DNA from 3 places in the Pseudomonas sp. NFXW11 genome. Region 1 is predicted to be linked to each of the others. Evidence: predicted binding sites of a transcription regulator. Region 1 holds the regulator's gene; each other region holds the start of a gene.
What was found. The regulator sigma-54, encoded in region 1, starts transcription at its own class of promoters, with help from an activator protein. The targets are predictions, from matches to a motif close to ANTGGCATNNANNTTGCTNT.
Positions count from the first base shown of each region.

Region 2: a site for sigma-54 is predicted at 1,259-1,278, ahead of flgB (flagellar basal body rod protein FlgB). Genes of this name have one in related genera too.
Region 3: a site for sigma-54 is predicted at 1,367-1,386, ahead of glnK (P-II family nitrogen regulator). Genes of this name have one in related genera too.

Region 1 is NZ_JAGEKI010000013.1:44,774-47,037, forward strand. Features, by position in the region: gene ptsN (PTS IIA-like nitrogen regulatory protein PtsN) at 1-89, opposite strand, end outside; gene hpf (ribosome hibernation-promoting factor, HPF/YfiA family) at 102-407, opposite strand; gene J4P02_RS19865 (RNA polymerase factor sigma-54) at 487-1,980, opposite strand; gene lptB (LPS export ABC transporter ATP-binding protein) at 2,162-2,264, opposite strand, start outside.
Region 2 is NZ_JAGEKI010000008.1:597-2,860, forward strand. Features, by position in the region: gene flgD (flagellar hook assembly protein FlgD) at 1-346, opposite strand, end outside; gene flgC (flagellar basal body rod protein FlgC) at 362-805, opposite strand; gene flgB (flagellar basal body rod protein FlgB) at 809-1,216, opposite strand; gene cheR (protein-glutamate O-methyltransferase CheR) at 1,469-2,264, opposite strand, start outside.
Region 3 is NZ_JAGEKI010000002.1:102,827-105,090, reverse strand. Features, by position in the region: gene J4P02_RS03680 (ammonium transporter) at 1-788, opposite strand, end outside; gene glnK (P-II family nitrogen regulator) at 823-1,161, opposite strand; gene J4P02_RS03670 (accessory factor UbiK family protein) at 1,580-1,840, shown strand; partial or broken gene J4P02_RS03665 (YifB family Mg chelatase-like AAA ATPase) at 2,004-2,264, shown strand, end outside.

The sequences.
Region 1 (2,264 bases):
GCAATTTGTTCGAGGGCGCGTTTTTTACTGCCGCCCGGCACGTTCACCAGGGAACGGCCGGGGGTCAGGATGCTTTCAAGTCGGATCATGGGAGGGGAGTGTTAGCGACCCGTGCCTTGGAGAAGGTGGAGTTGCTTTTCCTTATGCTTTTTCAGTTGGCGGTCAAGCTTGTCCGTGAGCAGGTCGATTGCGGCATACATATCGTCATGTTCTGCATTGGCGACGACCTCCCCACCGTGGATGTGCAGGGTGGCTTCGATTTTCTGCTTCAGCTTCTCGACAGCCATGGTGACCTGCACATTGGTGATCTTGTCGAAATGGCGCTCCAGCCGGTCGAGTTTCTCGCCGATATAGACGCGCAGAGGTTCGGTCACTTCGAGTTGGTGTCCACTGATGTTGACTTGCATACAGCTTCTCCTTCGTTGCCAGTGCATAAAGCGGCAGGCTGGTTTGCCTGCCCCTGAAACGCTGTGGCGAGCCCGGTGCCTACATCAACCGCTTGCGTTCGCTGGACGGCGCGATCCCGAGGGACTCGCGGTACTTGGCGACGGTGCGGCGGGCTACCTGAATGCCTTGTGCCTCCAGTAAACCAGCGATCTTGCTGTCACTCAACGGCTTTTTCTGATTTTCCGCAGCCACCAGTTTCTTGATGATTGCGCGGATCGCGGTGGACGAGCATTCACCGCCTTCCGAGGTGCTGACGTGGCTGGAGAAAAAGTATTTCAGTTCATAAATACCCCGTGGGGTATGCATGTATTTCTGCGTGGTGACCCGGGAAATGGTCGACTCGTGCATGCCCACCGCCTCGGCGATGTCGTGCAGGACCAGGGGCTTCATTGCCTCATCGCCGTACTCGAGGAAGCCGCGCTGGTGTTCGACGATCTGGGTGGCGACCTTCATCAGGGTTTCGTTGCGGCTCTGCAGGCTCTTGATGAACCAGCGGGCCTCTTGCAACTGGTTGCGCATGAAGGTGTTGTCGGCGCTGGTGTCGGCCCGCCGGACGAAACCGGCGTACTGGGCATTGACCCGCAGGCGCGGCACCGATTCCTGGTTCAGCTCCACCAGCCAGCGCTCGTTGTCCTTGCGTACGATGACGTCCGGCACCACGTATTCCGCTTCACTGGATTCGATCTGCGAACCCGGGCGCGGGTTGAGGCTCTGCACCAGTTCGATAACCTGGCGCAGCTCGTCTTCCTTGAGCTTCATGCGGCGCATCAGCTGGCTGTAGTCGCGGCTGCCCAGCAGGTCGATATAGTCGTTGACCAGGCGCTGGGCCTCGGCCAGCCAAGGGGTCTTGGGCGGCAGCTGGCGCAATTGCAGGAGCAGGCATTCGCCCAGGTTGCGGGCGCCGATGCCGGCCGGTTCGAATTGCTGGATGCGGTGCAGGACGGCTTCGATCTCGTCCAGCTCGATGTCCAGTTCCGGATCGAAGGCTTCGTGGATTTCCTCGAGGGTTTCGTCGAGGTAGCCCTGGTTGTTGATGCAGTCGATCAGGGTCACGGCGATCAGCCGGTCGGTGTCCGACATGGGCGCCAGGTTCAGTTGCCAGAGCAGGTGGCTCTGCAGGCTCTCGCCAGCGGAGGTGCGGGTGGTGAAGTCCCACTCGTCGTCATCGCTGCTGGGCAGGCTGCTGGCGCTGGTCTGGTAGACGTCTTCCCAGGCGGTGTCCACCGGCAGTTCGTTGGGGATGCGCTCGTTCCATTCGCCGTCCTCGAGGTTGTCCACCGTGGGGGCGGTTTCCTGGTAGGAGGGTTCCTGGATTTCGGTGTTGGGCTTGGACTCGGTGTTGTCGGCCAAAGGGTCGCTGTTGTCGAAGTCGTCGCCTTCTTCCTGGCGTTCGAGCATCGGGTTGGACTCCAGGGCTTCCTGGATTTCCTGTTGCAGGTCCAGGGTCGACAATTGGAGCAGGCGGATGGCCTGTTGCAGCTGCGGTGTCATCGTCAGCTGCTGGCCCATTCTGAGGACTAGCGATGGTTTCATGGCAGGGGCTTAACACCTTATTTGCCGGCGCACATGCGCCATCCACTACAGGGCGCCGGAGCGCCAAACATAAGCAAATTATATGCCTGAAACTGAAGTGTTTGCCTAGAGCGCTGTAACAATAAACTTTGTGGGGTTTTACTGTTCCTGCGCCCTGGCGTGCAGCCCAACACCTCAGGCGTTACAGGCGGAACTCATGGCCCAGATAGACTTCCTTGACCAGTTCATTGGCCAGGATGGTTTCGGAGTCGCCCTCGGCGATCAGTTGCCCGTCGTTGACGATA
Region 2 (2,264 bases), on a different contig from region 1:
CTATCACCGAGCGACCCACCAAGGACGATGCCTGCAGGGCCTGGGACGACTTGTAGTTGCCCGTGATCGAGTTCACCGAACTGTTGAGGGTGGTGATCCCTTCCAGGGTGGAGAACTGCGCCAACTGGGCAACGAACGCACTGTTGTCCTGAGGATCCAGCGGGTTCTGGTTGTTGAGCTGGGTCACCAGCAGCTTGAGGAACGCATCCTTGCCCAGGGACTGCTTGCCGGTAGCGCTGTTGGTCGCTGCGGCCAGGCCATCGGCGCTGGTGTTGGCGGTCTTTTTCGACGAATTGGCCAGCACATCCTTGAGGGATGGGGCGTTGGTGGTATCAGTAACGCTCATAGGATTCGCCCCTTATCACTGACCCAGGGTCAGGACCTTCTGCATCATGGTTTTGGCGGTATTCATCATTTCAGCGTTGGTCTGGAACGAGCGGCTGGCGGAAATCATGTCGGCCATCTCTTCCACCACATTGACGTTGGGGTAGTAGACATAACCCTTGGCGTCCGCGGCCGGATGGTTTGGCTCGTAACGCGCCTCCAGGTTGCTCTGGTCTTCGACCACACCCAGCACCTGCACGCCCTGGCCTGCCGCATCCTGATTCTGGAACAGCGAATCGCTGCCGCCGGTCTGGGCGCCCTGGAACATGGTGGCAAACACCGGATGACGAGCGCGGTAGGTCTGGTCGATGCTCGACGACACGCTCTCGGCGTTGGCGATGTTACTGGCGACGGTGTTCAGACGGGTGGTCTGAGCGCTCATGCCACTACCGGCAATATTGAAAACACTGGCGAGGGACATGGATTACTCTCCGCGCAGGGCTGCAACCAGCCCTTTGAATTTGCTGTTGAGCAGCGTGAAGCTGGCCTGGAAGTCCACCGAGTTCTGCGCGTAGTTCGATTGCTCGAGCTGGGCATCCACGGTGTTCTGGTCGATCGAGGGTTGCATCGGCGTGCGGTACTGCAGCGACTCGCCGCCACTGCCCAAGCCCTGGGCTTCGATATGCCGGCTGTTGGTCATGTTCAGCGCGAAGGTGCCGTTCTTGACCTTGTCGTTCTGCTCGGCGAGCACGGCAGAGAAGTCCAGATCCCGAGCCTTGTAGTTCGGGGTATCGGCGTTGGCGATGTTGTTGGCCAACACTTCGGCGCGCCTGGCGCGAAAGCCAAGAGCCTGTTCGTGAATACCCAGCGCTTTATCGAAGCTGATGCTCATTGTCGGAAACCTTTGGGTGACCTGATTTTTCGTAACTCGGATTTAGCAAGCTGCGTGCCAACTATTCGAGCCCCGTAAATCAAGGGTTTCCAGACGGTACCCGGGCGGCAATGCCAGAAAAGCGGCAATGGTTTTCCGCGTAGCGCCGGCAAAGCGGCAATCCCCCTGCCGCTATTCGTCACCTGCACGACAAAATCCCGGACATAAAAAAAGAGGCCCGCGGGCCTCCCTTTTCATTGCGGCAACTGCCGGCTATTTCGCCTGGTAGATGATCCCCGGGCTGCACTGCACCATCTGATAATGATCCGGCAGGCCGTTGAGCGCCTCCGACGCCCCCAGGAACAGGTAGCCACCCGGCTTCAGGGTGCTGTGAATGCGCATCAGGATGTCCTTCTTGACCTCGGCCGAGAAGTAGATCAGCACATTGCGGCAGAACACCATGTCGAACTTGCCGAGACTGGCATAGCTGTCCAGCAGGTTGAACGAGCGAAACTCCACCCGGTTCTTGATCGGCGCCTTGACCACCCAGCGCCCCGCCCCCTTGGGGTCGAAATAGCGCTGCAGACGCTCGGCCGACAAGCCACGACCTATGGCCAGGCTGTCATATTCGCCGGTCTTGCAGTTGATCAGCATGGTCCCGGACAGGTCGGTGGCAACGATCTGCACCCCCATCTTCAACTGACCCATGTTGCTGCGCTCGAACTCGTCGATGGCCATCGACAACGAATAGGGTTCCTGCCCGGATGAGCATGCTGCCGACCAGATCCGCAGACGCTGGTTGGGACTGGCCTTGATAGCCTCGGGGAGCACCTTGTTCTTCAACACCTCAAACGGGTAGGTGTCGCGAAACCACAAGGTCTCGTTAGTCGTCATCGCATCTACGACCATCTCGCGCAATCCGCTGCGTGGCTGGCTCTGAATCCGCTGAACCAGTTCTCCCAAGGTTTTTATACCTTGCTGTTCCATCAGTTTGTTGAGACGGCTCGAGACGAGATATTGCTTATTTTCCCCGAGCAAAATACCACAGGCTTTTTCCAGGAAGACCCGG
Region 3 (2,264 bases), on a different contig from region 1:
GCTGCGGCGGAGCCGGCGTTGAAGCCGAACCAGCCGACCCACAGCATGGCCGCGCCCATCAGGGTGTAGCCCAGGTTGTGCGGCGCCATTGGCGTGGTGGGGAATCCTTTGCGCTTGCCCAGCACCAGGCAGGCCACCAGGCCGGCGATACCGGCGTTGATGTGGACCACGGTGCCGCCGGCAAAATCCAGCACACCCCAGTCGCCCAGCAGGGAGCCCGGGCCGCTCCAGACCATGTGCGCGATCGGTGCGTAGACCAGGGTGAACCACACGCCCATGAACACCAGCATCGCCGAGAACTTCATCCGCTCGGCAAAGGCACCGACGATCAGCGCCGGAGTGATGATGGCGAAGGTCATCTGGAAGGTGACGAACACCGCCTCAGGGAACAGCGCCGTCGGGCCGGTCAGGCTGGCCGGGGTAATGCCCGCCAGGAAGGCCTTGGAGAAACCGCCCACGAAAGAATTGAGATTGACCACGCCCGCTTCCATACCCGTGGTATCGAACGCCATGCTGTAGCCATAGATGAACCACAAGACAGTGACCAGGCCAGTAATGGCGAAGCACTGCATCATCACCGAAAGAATGTTTTTCGAGCGCACCATGCCGCCGTAGAACAACGCCAGCCCGGGAATGGTCATGAACAGCACCAGGGCGGTGGAGGTCAGCATCCAGGCGGTGTCGCCGGAATTGAGCACGGGCGGGGGCACTGGATCTGCCGCCAAGGCCAGGCCAGGCATTATTAGGGACAGCAGGGCGCCAAGCCCTGCGAATTTACGCAGAGTCATAGTTGTTTTCTCCTGGGGCGTTGGGTTTGGCGGCTTAGATTGCGTCGGTATCGGTTTCGCCGGTACGGATGCGAATAGCCTGTTCCAGATTGACCACGAAGATCTTGCCGTCACCGATCTTGCCGGTGTTGGCGGCCTTGGTTATCGCCTCGATAACCCGGTCAAGATCCTTGTCGTCAATGGCGACATCGATCTTCACCTTGGGCAGGAAGTCGACTACGTACTCCGCACCGCGATACAGCTCGGTGTGGCCCTTCTGCCGGCCGAAGCCTTTGACCTCAGTAACGGTAATGCCCTGCACGCCGATCTCGGACAGCGACTCGCGCACGTCGTCCAACTTGAACGGCTTGATGATGGCAGTGACTAGCTTCATGAAACTCTCTCCCGAATTGGTGGACTTGCCCCAGGAAAACAAACCCGGCTCAAGTCTAAGCGCAGTGCCTGGCTTTGTAACGCATCGTCGACCGTCCTCAACCGGGGCCGACGCCAGCTAACCGCTCCTGACGAAATACTTCCCGCTCCGCCTGCCGCACTGCGTTCGTTACAGCGACTGCATCAGTGCATGGGTCACCAGGGTCTAAGCAGAAAGCTTGCCAGCTCGAGAAAAATCCGTGTTTTCAAGCCCTTGCCCAGGGTCGCCTGGGCAAGCCACAAACCAGCACCGTGGATACGCACAATAACGGTGCGCCACCGCCCGGGCCGATGCGCAAAAAACGTGCACCCCGGGCAGCGCCAAGCCCCTTGGAACATGCGTGATACACTGCCGCCCAATTGCCATTCAGGACACTTCCATGCTCGCGCCCAAAGACCTTCTCGATGCCCTGAGCGGCCACGCCTCGCGTTTGCTCAGCGGCGACTCGCCCCTGCCCCGCAGTGAAATCGAAAGCCAGTTCAAGGCCCTGCTGCAAAGCGGCTTCAGCAAGCTGGACCTGGTCAGCCGGGAAGAATTCGACAGCCAGATGGTGGTCCTGGCCCGCACTCGGGCACGCCTGGAAAGCCTGGAAGCCAAGGTGGCGGAACTGGAAGCCCGACTCAACCCAGCGGCAGAGTGATCTGAATCGCTGATTCGCCGGCCAGCCTGCCCCGCAGGAGCCGGCGAAGGCTAAAGCACCGCGACATATCCTGTGGGTATTCCCCCCCGCCTCCAGCAACAGCCTCACCTATCCTTGCAGCACCGCCGGATGCGGTTCCCGCTGTCTCAAGGAAGAACGCTCCATGTCCCTGGCAATCATCCACAGCCGTGCCCAAGTGGGCGTGCAAGCTCCGGCTGTCAGCGTTGAAGTGCACCTGGCCAACGGCCTGCCGAGCCTGACCCTGGTGGGGCTGCCGGAAGCTGCGGTCAAGGAAAGCAAGGAGCGGGTGCGCAGTGCCATTCTCAATTCGGGGTTCGATTTCCCTGCGCGACGCATCACCCTCAACCTGGCGCCGGCCGACCTGCCCAAGGACGGCGGACGCTTCGACCTGGCGATTGCCCTG